One region of the Saccharopolyspora tripterygii genome, then DNA from elsewhere that is predicted to be linked to it. Evidence: riboswitches for the same ligand, from Rfam matches in the RefSeq annotation. Region 1 holds a riboswitch; each other region holds the start of a gene.

Evidence for each region. Region 1 has a riboswitch for S-adenosylmethionine ahead of ACYVF3_RS00295 (methionine ABC transporter ATP-binding protein). Riboswitches for the same ligand answer to the same signal wherever they lie in the genome.
Region 2: it holds a riboswitch for S-adenosylmethionine, as region 1 does, so the genes downstream of both, thrC (threonine synthase) here and ACYVF3_RS00295 (methionine ABC transporter ATP-binding protein) in region 1, are expected to answer to the same signal.
Region 3: it holds a riboswitch for S-adenosylmethionine, as region 1 does, so the genes downstream of both, ACYVF3_RS14885 (aminotransferase class V-fold PLP-dependent enzyme) here and ACYVF3_RS00295 (methionine ABC transporter ATP-binding protein) in region 1, are expected to answer to the same signal.

The regions. Positions count from the first base shown of each region.
Region 1 covers NZ_BAAGZP010000001.1:50,752-55,172, forward strand. The annotation lists gene ACYVF3_RS00285 (transglycosylase family protein) at 1-1,046, shown strand, start outside; gene rsmA (16S rRNA (adenine(1518)-N(6)/adenine(1519)-N(6))-dimethyltransferase RsmA) at 1,149-2,018, shown strand; SAM riboswitch class I at 2,193-2,282, shown strand; gene ACYVF3_RS00295 (methionine ABC transporter ATP-binding protein) at 2,523-3,545, shown strand; gene ACYVF3_RS00300 (methionine ABC transporter permease) at 3,542-4,225, shown strand; gene ACYVF3_RS00305 (MetQ/NlpA family ABC transporter substrate-binding protein) at 4,326-4,421, shown strand, end outside.
Region 2 covers NZ_BAAGZP010000038.1:123,298-127,718, forward strand. The annotation lists gene ACYVF3_RS27285 (DNA internalization-related competence protein ComEC/Rec2) at 1-1,233, shown strand, start outside; gene thrC (threonine synthase) at 1,321-2,589, opposite strand; SAM riboswitch class I at 2,604-2,742, opposite strand; gene holA (DNA polymerase III subunit delta) at 2,840-3,826, shown strand; gene ACYVF3_RS27300 (EamA family transporter) at 3,827-4,421, opposite strand, start outside.
Region 3 covers NZ_BAAGZP010000018.1:219,027-223,447, reverse strand. The annotation lists gene ileS (isoleucine--tRNA ligase) at 1-1,893, shown strand, start outside; SAM riboswitch class IV at 2,096-2,211, shown strand; gene ACYVF3_RS14885 (aminotransferase class V-fold PLP-dependent enzyme) at 2,246-3,568, shown strand; gene lspA (signal peptidase II) at 3,727-4,335, shown strand; gene ACYVF3_RS14875 (RluA family pseudouridine synthase) at 4,377-4,421, shown strand, end outside.

The DNA of each region.
Region 1 (4,421 bases):
CCCTGACCGGCAGCGGTGGTGCCGCCGCCGCGATGGACAAGTCGGTCACCGTCGAGGTCGACGGCCAAGAGCGCTCCGTCAACACCTACGACAACACCGTCGGCGAGGTCCTGGAGGACCAGGGCATCCGCGTCGGCCCGCACGACGCGCTGAGCCCCTCGCCGCAGGCCGAGGTCGGCCACGGCGAGACCATCACCCTCGACCGCGGGCGGCTGATCAAGCTCAACGTCGACGGCGAGGTCCGCGAGGAATGGGTCCGCTCGGTCACCGTCGAGCAGGCCCTGCGCCAGCTCGGCGTCAACGCCGAAGGCGCCGTCCTCAACGCAGACCGCAACATGCCCGTGCCCGAGCAGGGCATGGAGCTGTCGGTCCGCACCCAGAAGGACATCACCCTCTTCGACGGCAGCGGTGCGCCGAAGCAGCTGACCACCACCGCCGCCAACATCGACGAGCTCGTCAAGGAGCAGAAGCTCCAGCTCGGCCCGGACGACAAGGTCACCCCCGGCGCCGACGCCAAGCTGGTCACCGGCGCCGAGGTGCGCATCGACCGGCTGCAGAGCTCGGTGATCAGCGTGACCGTGCCGGTTCCGCCGCCGGTCCGCGAGATCGTCGACAACTCGATGTTCAAGGGCGAGGAGCGGGTCGAGTCCCCCGGCGAGGCCGGGGAGAAGATCCAGTTCACCCGGGTCACCACGCGCAACGGCGAGGAGTCCGAGCGCGATGTGATCGACGAGAAGGTCACCAAGGCCCCGGTCGAGAAGGTCGTCCGCGTCGGCGGCAAGCCCGCGCCGAACAGCGGCGTCTGGGACAAGCTCGTCCAGTGCGAAGCCACCGGCAACTGGGCCATGAACAGCGGCAACGGCTACTACGGCGGGCTGCAGTTCGACAAGTCCACCTGGGACGCCTACGGCGGCGATCAGTACGCCCCGTACCCGCACCAGGCCAGCCGCGAGCAGCAGATCTCGGTCGCCGAGAAGGTGCGCGCAGCCCGTGGCGGCAGCTACGGCGCATGGCCCTCCTGCTCCGGCAAGCTCGGCCTCGACTGAGCGTCACGCTCCACCGAGGAGGCACCCGTCGTCGCGACGGGTGCCTCCTTTTTGCATCACCCGCGCTGACCTCGTGAAACCGGCACGGGTAGGTTCTTCTGCGTGGATGAGCAGGGGGCGGCGTTGTTGGGCCCGGCCGACGTGCGCCGACTGGCCGACGAGCTGGGGATCAAACCGACCAAGAAGCTCGGCCAGAACTTCGTGCACGACCCGAACACCGTGCGCCGCATCGTTTCCGCGGCCGAGGTCGGTGCGGATGACGTCGTGCTGGAGGTCGGCCCGGGCCTGGGCTCGCTCACGCTCGCGCTGCTGCCGGAGGCCGGCGCCGTCACCGCGGTGGAGATCGACCCGGTGCTCGCCGAGCGGCTGCCGCGCACGGCCCAGGAGTTCGCGCCCCAGCTGGCCGACCGGCTCACCGTGCTGCCCGCCGACGCCCTGCGAGTCCGGGCCGCCGACTTCGCGAAGCCCCCGACCGCGCTGGTCGCCAACCTGCCCTACAACGTCGCGGTCCCCGTCGTGCTGCACCTGCTGGCCGAGCTGCCGAGCTTGCGCAAGGGACTGGTCATGGTCCAGTCCGAGGTCGCCGACCGGATGGCCGCGGAGCCCGGGAGCCGCGTCTACGGGGTGCCGAGCGCGAAGGCCGCCTGGTTCGCCGACGTCCGGCGCGCGGGGCCGGTGCCGCGCAAGGTGTTCTGGCCGGTGCCCAACGTGGACTCGGGCCTGGTCGCCTTCGAGCGCGTCGACCCGCCGTCCAGCGCTGCGCGGCAGGACGTGTTCCGCGTGGTGGACGCCGCGTTCGCGCAGCGGCGCAAGACCTTGCGCGGCGCGCTGTCGGGCTGGGCCGGTTCGGCGGCCCGGGCGGAGGAGCTGCTGCGCGCGGCGGGCGTCGATCCCGCGACGCGCGGGGAGCAGCTGCGGATCGCCGATTTCGCCCGGATCGCGGAGGTCGCGTCATCCGGGACGACCAGCTGAACCACTCGTCCGGTGGCTTGCGCACACCCACCGCGACGTCACTGAGGGTCACGAAAACACCACTGCGAGCGGAATAATTCCCGCTCCACTCGGTATGTGATGTGGCAAACGATTTCGGTCAGTGACGGCTATCAGCTTGCGTCGCGACCTGTCGATGGGTTCTACTATTCGGGAAATCCATCCCGAGCGGCTGAGAGACCTGGCTTGTTGACGCCGCAGCAACCACCCATCGCGGGCAGGTGCTAACGCCAGGACCGATGGAGTGACTGTGGATTCCAACGTGCGGTTAGCGAACCTGCCTGCCACCGGCGATGCCCGGTCCGAGGTACGCCACATCAGGGAACTGCTCACGCAGAGGCGGGTCATCGACAACGGCTTGCGCACGACCTGCGCATGTCGTCGCGAGATGTGACCTGGCCCTTCTTCCCTTCCTTTCCCTGAGAAGTTCCCCATGGCTGCTGCCCTGCGCGGGCGCGGCCGTTGCGAGCTGATGTGGAGCAGATCGTGATCTCAGTTGAGAACCTGACCAAGTCGTTCCAGCAGAACGGCAGTTCCGTCCGCGCCCTCGACGGTGTGTCGATGGAGGTCAACGCGGGCTCGGTGTGCGGCGTGGTCGGACCGAGCGGGGCGGGGAAGTCGACTCTGGCCCGGTGCATCGCGCTGCTGGAGAAGCCCGACGCCGGTGCCATCCGGGTCGACGGCACCGACCTCGTGTCGCTGGACGGCAAGGCGCTGCGCGCCGCCCGCAGGCAGATCGGCGTTGTCCCGCAGGGTGATTCGCTGCTGCGGCAGCGCACCGCGGCGGGCAACGTCGCGCTGCCGCTGGAGGCGGCAGGCATCGGCGGTCCGCAGCGGCGCAACCGCGTCGGCGAGCTGCTCGACCTGGTCGGCCTCACCGACAAGGCCGCCGCCTACCCGGACCAGCTCTCCGGTGGTCAGCGCCAGCGGATCGCGGTCGCCCGCGCGCTGGCCGCCAAGCCCTCGGTGCTGCTGGCCGACGAGCCGACTTCCGCGCTGGACCCGTCCACCACCGATTCGGTGCTGACCGTGCTCGACCGCGCGCGGGCCGAGCTCGGCGTCACCGTCCTGGTGGTCACCCACGACATGGCCGTGGTCCGCAAGATCGCCGACGACGTCGCGGTGCTGGAGGACGGCCAGGTCGTCGAGCACGGCAAGGTCCTGGACCTCGTCGCCGAGCCCGGCAGCAAGATCAGCGGCACCTTGCTGCCCGAGACCGACCAGGCCGAGTCGCTGCGCCCGACCTCGGGCCGCCACGACGTGGTCGCCGAGGTCGTGCTCGTCGGTTTCGCCGCCGTGGGAGCGCTGCTCCCCGAGGCCTCCAACCGGTTCGCCGTCGACTTGGCGATCCTGGGCGGTGGCCTGACCCGCCTCGGCGACACCCCGGTCGCCAAGTTCAAGATCGGCTTGACCGGTGAGCGCTCCGAGGCGGCGCTGAAGTGGATGGTCGAGCGGGACGCGCACGTCCGTCGCGCCCCGGTGAGCGTTGACGGAGTTGCTGCTGCGTGACTGATGTGACCCCCTGGTCGGAGGTCGGCGAACTGCTGGGCGAGGCAACGCTCGAAACGCTTTACATGGTGCTGGTGGCGACCGTGCTGGCCGTGGTCGGCGGGTTGCCGCTGGGCGTGCTGCTGCACCTGACCTCACCGGTCGGGCTCAACCCCAAGCCAGTGCTGAACAAGGTTCTCGGCGTGGTCGTGGACGTGGTGCGCTCGGTGCCCTTCGTGGTGCTGCTGGTGGTGCTCGCGTCCTTCACCAGGCTGCTGATCGGCACCTCGATCGGCAGCAGCGCGGTGATCGTGCCGCTGACCATCGGAGCGATCCCGTTCTTCGCGCGGCTGACGCAGAACGCGTTGCGCGAGGTCGGGTTCACCGTGGTCGAGGCCGCGATCACGACCGGCTCCAGCAGGCTGCGGATCGTGTGGACGGTGCTGCTCGGGGAGTCCCGGGCGGCGCTGGTCGGAGCCGTCGGCGTCACCGCGGTGGCGCTGATCGGCTACGCCGCGATGGCAGGTGCCATCGGCGGCGGCGGGCTCGGCACGACCGCGATCCAGGACGGCTACCAGGGCTACGACGACCGGATCCTCTACGGGTCCGTCGTCGTCCTGGGTGCGCTGGCCTTCGCGATGCAGCTGATCACCGATCGCACCGCCAAGCTCGTCGACCGCCGGCGCACCGCCGTCGGCTGAGGCCCCGAGCACGAACGAATTCCCTCACGCGCCTCGTCCCACGAGGACGGTGCGCTACCCCTGCCTGCCTGAGAACAGGCTCGTTGAAAGGACGCACGACATGCGTTTGCGCTTCGCCGCACTGCTCGCTTCGGCCGGGGTGCTGCTGGCCGCCTGCGGTGGTGGATCCGCCGCGGAGGACCCCAACGCGCCGCTG
Region 2 (4,421 bases), on a different contig from region 1:
GGTCTGGCCGAGGCGATCGCGGTGCCGGTGGCCGCGCACGTGGTCACCGCACCGCTGATCGCGGCGATCTCGGGCGGGGTGAGCCTGGTGGCGGTTCCGGCGAACTTGCTGGCGGCACCGGTGATCGCCCCGGCGACGGTGTTCGGGGTGCTGGCCACGGTCACCGCTGGAGTGTCGTCGTGGGTGGCGTGGATCTGGGTCGAGCTGGCGGGCCCGGAGCTGGAATGGGTGCTGCTGGTGGCCGATCGCGCTTCGGCGGTGCCGGGGGCGGTCGTCGACTGGCCGACCGGCACGGGCGGCGGTCTGCTCCTGGGGGTGTTGGTGCTGGTGGGCCTGATCGCGTTGCGGGGGAGGAGGATTCGACTTCTGGCGGTGGTCGCGGTGCTGCTCAGCGCGCTGATCGTGCTGCCGGTGCGCACCATGCTGCCGGGATGGCCCGCGCAGGGCTGGAGCGTTGTGGCCTGCGACGTGGGCCAGGGCGACGGTCTGGTGCTCGCCACCGGCAGGCCGGGAGAGGCCGTGGTGGTCGACACCGGGCCGGACCCCCGACGAGCTGCGAACTGCTTGCGGCGCTTGGGGATTCACCGGGTCTCGATGGCGGTGCTCACGCACCTGCACGCCGACCACGTCAGCGGGCTGCGGACGATCCTGGGCGAGACCTCGGTCGGCGCGGTGGCGATCGGACCGCTGCGCGAACCGAAGTGGGCCTTCGACGATCTGGCGCGCGATGCCAGGGCGCACCGCACCCCGGTCGTCACGCTGCAGGCCGGTCAACGACTGGACTGGCCCGCCCTGGTCCTCGACGTGCTGGCGCCCGACACGGGCGTGACCCGAACGCAGACCGCCGACGACGCCAACGATGCGTCCCTTGTGGTGCGGGCGACGACCACGGCCGGTCGCGTGCTGCTCACCGGTGACGTCGAACTGCAGGGACAGGGACGCCTGGTGTCGTCGGGAGCGGATCTGCGGGCGGACGTGCTCAAGGTCCCGCACCACGGATCCCGCTACACCACACCGCGCTTCCTGCAAGCCGTCCGGCCGAGGCTCGCGCTGATCAGCGTCGGTGCGGGCAACGACTACGGGCACCCGAACCCGTTCGTGACCGGTGCGCTCACCCGTGCCGGCTCGCGGGTGCTGCGCACCGACCAGGAAGGAGACATCGCCGTCCTGCCGGGGCCGCAGGGGCCTCGCTTCGCCGCGCGCGGGGACCCGCTGCGCGCCGACGAGAGATGACCGTCCGAAGCGGGAACGACGAAGCGGGTGGCGGTCCGCAGGGACCGCCACCCGCTCGCAGGAGAGGAGTGCTCGTCTACAACTGGATCAGAGGCCGAGGGCCTGGTTCACCGACTCGGTGGTCGGCGCGACGGTCGCCTTCGGTCCGAGCTCGCCCTCGACGGCGTCCAGGGTCTTGAGACCGTCACCAGTGATCAGCAAGACCGTCTCGGCGTCCGGGTCGATCTTGCCGGCTTCGATGAGCTTCTTGGCGGTCGCGACGGTGACACCACCGGCGGTCTCGGCGAAGATGCCCTCGGTGCGGGCCAGCAGGCGGATGCCCGCGCGGACCTCGTCGTCGGTGACGTCTTCGATGGCACCGCCGGTCTTGCGGACGACGTCGAGCACGTAGGGGCCGTCGGCGGGCGCGCCGATGGCGAGCGAGCGCGCGATGGTGTCCGGCTTGACCGGCTGCACCACGTCGTGGCCGTTGCGGTAGGCGGTGGAGACGGGGGAGCAGCCGCTGGCCTGCGCGCCGAAGATCTTCACCGGGCTCTCGTCGACGAGGCCGACCTGGCTGAACTCGTTGAAGCCCTTGTAGACCTTGGTCAACTGCGAGCCGGAGGCGATCGGCACCACGATCTGCTCGGGCAGTCGCCAGCCCAGCTGCTCGGCGACCTCGAAGCCCAGCGTCTTGGAGCCCTCGGAGTAGTAGGGGCGGACGTTGACGTTGACGAACGCCCAGTCCTCGTGCTCACCGGCGAGCTCGGTGGCCAGCCGGTTGACGTCGTCGTAGTTGCCGTCGACGGCCAGCAGCGAGCCGTCGTAGACCGCGCTCATGAGGATCTTGGCGCGCTCGAGGGTCTTGGGCACCAGGACCACCGAGTCCCAGCCGGCGCGGGCGGCAGCGGCGGCCACGGCGTTGGCGAGGTTTCCGGTCGACGGGCAGGCCAGCACCTTGAACCCGAACTCGCGGGCGGCGGCCAGCGCGACGGCGACGACGCGGTCCTTGAAGGAGTGCGTGGGGTTGCCGGTGTCATCCTTGATCCAGATCTTCTTCACGCCAAGCGCCTTGGCGAGGTTGTCCGCCTGGATCAAGCGGGTACAGCCGGGCTCGGTGTTGGGGATCTGGTCGACGTTGCCCGGGACGGGCAGGAACTGCTTGTAGCGCCAGATCGAACGCGGACCGGACTCGACGTCCTCGCGGCGGATCTTGCCGAAGTCGTAGGCGACCTCGAGCGGCGAGAAGTCTTCGAGGGAGACGAACTCAGGGGCCAACGGCTGCCGGTGTCCCTCTTCCTTGGACACCAATTCGACGGCATTGCCGAGATCGAACTTCTTGCCAGCGGTCGTGTTGGCGTGGGCAGCAGCAGTCATCGCGCGAGGTCCTCTCCTCATCTGTCCCGCGGACGGGTCGGAATTGGCACCTGTTTTGCGTCCGTGACCTCGCGCCGGAATTTTGCGCGATGCATCGGACGAACGGTTGCCGGGGCTTCAACGGGCCGTTCCCTCTGCCCCTCTGGATGAGCTATTCGATTGTGAGGGCAACGTTAGTTGAACGAATGTGTTCCTGGCCAGTGCGCATCCAGATGGCGGGACTGTCGCGGCCCCGTGGGACCATTCGTTCATGAGCTCCCCGACCGTTGTCGCCGACCCGCTGCACCTGGTGCTCGGAGACGAAGAGCTGCTGGTCGAGCGCGCGATGTGGGCCGCTGTCGGGGCCGCGAGAGCCGCCGATCCGGACGCGGATTTCAGCAGGGTGAAGGTGAGTGACCTCACCCCGCCGGAGCTGGCTGAAATGCTGAGTCCCTCGCTGTTCGCAGAGGCGCGCGTGCTGGCGGTCGAGTCGGCGCAGGACGCGGGCAAGGAGATCGCGGAAGCGCTGCTGCTGCACGCCAAGCAGCCTGCGGAGGGCGTGACGCTGGTGGTGCTGCACAGCGGCGGCGGCCGGGCCAAACAGGCCAAGGAGCTGCCCAACGCGCTGAAGAAGATCGGCGCGCGCGTCACCGAGTGCAAGAAGATCACCAAGCCCGCCGAGCGCGAGGCGTTCGTCAAGGACGAGATCCGCAGGGCGGGCGGCAAGTCCGACTCCGGCGGGGTGAGCGCGCTGGTCGAGGCCGTCGGGTCGGACCTGCGGGAGCTGTCGGCCGCCGCTTCGCAACTGGTGGCCGACACCGGCGGCAAGATCGACGCGGACGCCGTGGGCCGCTACTACCGGGGCCGCGCCGAGGTGACCGGGTTCGCCGTCGCCGAGAAGGCCGTGGTCGGTGACCGGGCGGGAGCCTTGGAGGCGCTGCGCTGGGCGATCCAGCTGGGCGTGCCGCACGTGCTCATCGCCGACGCCCTGGCCGACTCCGTCCGCACCATCGGCCGCGTCGCCGCGGCGGGAGGTCGCAACGACCCCTACCGGCTCGCCGGGGATCTCGGGATGCCCGCGTGGAAGGTCAAGAAGGCCCTGGCGCAGTCGCGCGGCTGGACACCGACGAGCCTCGCCGCGGCGCTGCAGGTCGTCGCCGAGGTCAACGCGGGGGTCAAGGGCATGGCCGCCGACGCCGACTACGCCCTGGAGAAGACGGTCCTGCGGCTGGTCGCGCTGCGCAACCAGCGCGGCTGATCAGGCCACGCCGATCAGCACGACACCGGCGAGCACCACGACCGCGCCGGTCATCCGCCGGACCGGTTGCGCCTCGCCGAGCACGCGCCACGCCAGCAGCCCGGCCAGCACGATGCTCAGCTCGCGCGCCGGGGCCACCAGGCTCACCGGCGCCATCTGCATGGCGAACAGCACCAGGATGTAGGCCAGCGGCGAGAGCACCCCGACGGCGATGATCTCCCGCCGGTGCTCGGTCCAAATACGGCCGAGCGCGCCGCGCCTGCGCACGGCGTAGGGGGCGAGCAGCGCGCTGCGGGTGACGTTGTTGGCCCAGTCGTAGAGCAGCGGTGACAGCGCGAGCCCGGTGACGGCGTGCGCGTCCCACACGGTGTAGGTCGCGATCAACGCCCCGGTGAGCAGCCCGAAGCCGACCCCCGCCAGGTTCGCCCCTGCGCGCGGCACCCCGTCGGACAGGCCGATCACGAAAACCCCTGCCACCACGAGGACACCGCCGCACACCCCGAGCCACCCGGGTCGCTCCTGCAGCACCAGCACCGCCACGACCATCGACAGCATCGGGCCGGTTCCCCTGGCCAGCGGGTAGACCACGGACATG
Region 3 (4,421 bases), on a different contig from region 1:
GACAACGCGCTGATCCAGCGCGCGCTGTCGTCCTGGTTCGTGGCCGTGAGCCAGTTCAAGGACCGGATGGTCGAGCTCAACAAGCAGATCAACTGGGTTCCCTCGCACATCCGGGACGGCCAGTTCGGCAAGTGGCTGGAGAACGCCCGCGACTGGAACATCTCCCGCAACCGGTACTGGGGTTCGCCGATCCCGGTGTGGTGCTCCGACGACCCCGAGCACCCGCGAACGGATGTCTACGGTTCGCTGGACGAGCTCGAACGCGACTTCGGGGTGCGGCCGACGAACCTGCACCGCCCGGAGATCGACGAGCTGACCCGGCCCAACCCGGACGACCCGACCGGCAAGTCCACGATGCGCCGGGTGCCGGAGGTGCTGGACTGCTGGTTCGAGTCGGGCTCGATGCCGTTCGCGCAGGTCCACTACCCGATGGAGAACGCGGACTGGTTCGAGCACCACTACCCGGGCGACTTCATCGTCGAGTACCACGGTCAGACCCGCGGCTGGTTCTACACGCTGCACGTGCTGGCCACGGCGCTGTTCGACCGGCCGGCGTTCAGCAACGTCGTGGCGCACGGCATCGTGCTGGGCCACGACGGCCAGAAGATGTCGAAGTCCAAGAAGAACTACCCGGACGTCAACGAGGTCTTCGACCGCGACGGTTCCGACGCGATGCGCTGGTTCCTCATGTCGAGCCCGATCCTGCGCGGCGGCGACCTGGTGGTCACCGAGCGGGGCATCCGGGACGCGGTGCGCCAGGCTGTGCTGCCGCTGTGGAACTCCTGGTACTTCCTCGCGCTCTACGCCAACGCCGAGGGCGTCAGCGGGGAGTTCCGCACCGACAGCACCCACGTGCTCGACCGCTACGTGCTGGCCAAAACCCACGAGCTGGTCGGCGACGTGCAGTCCTCGATGGACGCCCTGGACCTGGCGACCGCGACCGCGACCGTGCGGGAGTTCCTGGAGGTGCTGACCAACTGGTACGTGCGCCGTTCCCGGGACCGGTTCTGGGCGGGCGACAAGGACGCGATCGACACGCTGCACACGGTGCTGGAGGTGACCAGCCGGGTGGTGGCGCCGCTGCTGCCGCTGACCGCGGAGGCGGTGTGGCGGGGGCTCACCGGTGGCCGTTCGGTGCACCTGGCCGACTGGCCGCTGGTCGACGAGCTGCCCGCCGACCCGGCACTGGTCTCGGCGATGGACCAGGTGCGCCAGGTGTGCTCCTCGGCGCTGGCGTTGCGCAAGGCCAACAAGCTGCGCGTCCGGCTGCCGCTGGGCGGCCTCGTGGTGGCCACCCCGGGGGCCGAGGCGCTGCGCCCGTTCGCGGACCTGATCAGCGACGAGGTCAACGTCAAGGACCTGGAGCTGAGCACCGACGTCGCGGCCCACGGGCACTTCGAGATCGCGGTCAATGCTCGCGCGGCCGGTCCGCGGCTGGGCAAGGACGTGCAGACCGTGATCAAGGCCGTGAAGGCCGGCGACTGGGAGCACCGCGGGTCGACCGTGGTCGCTGCGGGCATCGAGCTGCAGGAGGGCGAGTTCACCGAGCGGCTGGTCTCGACCGACTCCGGCGCGGCCGCTGCGCTGCCGGGCGGCGACGGGCTGGTCGTGCTGGACACCGACGTCACTCCGGAGCTCGCGGCCGAGGGGTTGGCGCGCGACGTGGTGCGGGTGGTCCAGAACGCCCGCAAGGAAGCCGGTTTCGAGGTCTCGGACCGCATCACGGTCACCATCGAGGCACCTGCCGAGGTCGCCCGGGCCGTCGAGGCGCACCGCGAGTTCATCGCGGGCGAGACCCTGGCCGACGCGGTCGACCTCGGTGACGCGGCCGATGCCGCCACCGGCGCGGTCGGCGACGGGATCGAGATCAAGGTCGCGGTCTCGCGCGTCTGACGCCGTTCTCGCGCATCGAGGCCCCGGGGTTCGCTCTCGGGGCCTCGGTCTTGCGCGGGGTCGGTTTTGGTCCGAACCGTCCATGATCGATGTCGGGAATGTCGGGTCAGTTCGGACCAAAACCGCCCGCTGCCCACGCCGCGCCCACCAGATGGGACGACGTTGTCGCGGAGCGGGGTGAGGCGCTACCGTTCGCCGCGAAGGTCATGAGCGCCAGCGCCAAGCCCCGGCTCGCTGGCCGGCAACCCTCCTACCGCGGTGGGGTGCCCCGGGTGAAGACCTGGCCGGTCGCGCAGTGCGGCTCGGCAAGCGCGGGCCCGCCGAGGGCCCTTGAGGCCCCGGGAGGGTCGCGATGTCTTCAGCCGTCATCGATGTTCCGAGCCAGTCCGTCGCCGTTCCCGGCGTGGCCGGAGCAGGCCTGCGGGTTCCCCTGGTCACCGGAGGAACCGCGAGCTACGCCAACCTCGACCACGCCGCCAGCGCACCGTGCCTGTCCGCCGTGCGCGACGCCGTGGACGAGCTGCTGCCCTACTACGCGAGCGTGCACCGCGGAGCAGGCTTCGCCTCGCAGGTGTGCACCCGGGTCTACGAAGGCGCGCGCCGGGTGCTGCTGGACTTCGCCGGTGCCCGCCAGGGCGACGAGGTCGTGTTCACCCGCAACACCACCGACTCGCTGAACCTGCTGGCCTCGGCCGTTCCGCGCGGCACGTCGGTGGTCGTGTTCGACACCGTGCACCACGCGGCTCTGCTGCCGTGGCGCAACGTCCGCCGGATCGCGGCGCCCGCATCGCCCGCCGACGCGGTTGCCGCGCTGGACGCGGCGCTGGCGGAGTGCCCGGAGGGGCCTCGCCTGGTGGTCCTGACCGGGGCGTGCAACGTCACCGGCGAGGTGTGGCCGGTCGCGGAGCTCGCCCGCGTCGCGCGCAGCAGGGGAGCCCGGACCGTGCTCGACGCCGCGCAGCTCGCGCCGCACCGACCGATCCGGCTCGCCGAGCTCGACGTCGACTACCTCGCCCTGTCGGGCCACAAGCTCTACGCCCCCTTCGGCGCCGGGGCCCTGATCGGCCGCGCCGACTGGCTCAACGCCGCCGAGCCCCACCTCGTGGGCGGTGGCGCCACCCGCGTGGTCAACGAGCGCGCGGTCAGCTGGACGACCGGTCCGGAGCGCCACGAGGCCGGCTCGCCCAACACCGTGGGCGTGCACGCGCTGGCCACCGCCTGCCGCACCTTCGCCACCCGCTGGGAGGGCGTCGTCGAGCACGAGGCCGCGCTGCTCGGACGCCTGCGCGCGGGCCTGGCCGAGGTCCCCGGCCTGCGCGAGCTGAGCCTGTTCGGCGCGGAGCACGACAGGGTCGGGGTCGTCAGCTTCACCCTCGACGGTCAGGGCCCGGGGCTGATCGCCGCCGCGCTGTCGGCGGAGCACGGCATCGGCGTCCGCGACGGTCTGTTCTGCGCCCACCTCGGCACGAAGAACCTGCTCGCGAAGGCCGGCTCGGACAGCGGCCGGGCCTTGCGCGTCAGCATCGGCCTCGGCACCACCGCTGAACACGTCGACCGCCTGATCGCCGCCCTGAAGTCCCTGGTCAGCGATGGTCCTGCGGTGAGCTACGAGCAGTCGAGCGGCCGCTGGGAACCGGTCGACGACCAGCGCCCGCTACCGCCCTTCCTCCTCTGATCAGGGGATGCGGTGAGCGGCAAGTCCCAGTTTTAGTCCAAACCGAGCCATGATCATGTCCGTTTTGTCGGCTCAGTTTGGACTAAAACCGGGATCGGGTGACCGGGTGTCGCAGTCCTGGTGCGTGGGTGTCCGGCCGGGTCGGGGACAATGGCGGGGTGAGCACCGAGCACCCCTCCTCTGAGCAGGCGGCCTCCACGCCGGAGTCCGCTGAGACGAACCCGGCCGCGGACGCCCCGAAGGGCGGGTCCGCGAAGCTGCTGGCGCTGCTGTTCGGGGTGGCGGCGCTGGGCCTGGCCCTGGACGTGGTCACCAAGATCGCCGTCGTCGCCACCATCGAGGGCAACCCGCCCGTGAAGGTGCTCGGAGGCCTCTTCTACTTCGACGTCCTGCGCAACCCCGGTGCCGCGTTCTCGATGGCCACCGGCCTGACCTGGTTGCTCGCGCTGCTCGCGATCGCCGTGGTCGGCGTGATCGTGTGGCTGGCCCCGAAGCTCCGCTCGCCGGGGTGGGCCGTCGGCCTCGGCCTGGTGCTCGGCGGTGCGTGCGGCAACCTCGGCGACCGGCTGTTCCGGGCGCCCGGCCCGCTGCAGGGCCACGTCGTGGACTTCCTCTCCTTCCTGGCGCCCGGCGGTCAGGTGTTCCCGGTGTTCAACGTCGCCGACAGCTGCATCACCTGCGGCGGCATCCTCGTGGTGCTGCTGTCGCTGATGGGGCGCGACTTCGACGGGACGGTCCACCGCAAGCAGAAGGCGCGCAAGTCGTGAGCGAACTCCGAACCCTTCCGGTCCCCGAGGGGCTGGACGGCATGCGGATCGACGCAGGCCTGTCCAAGCTGCTCGGGCTCTCCCGC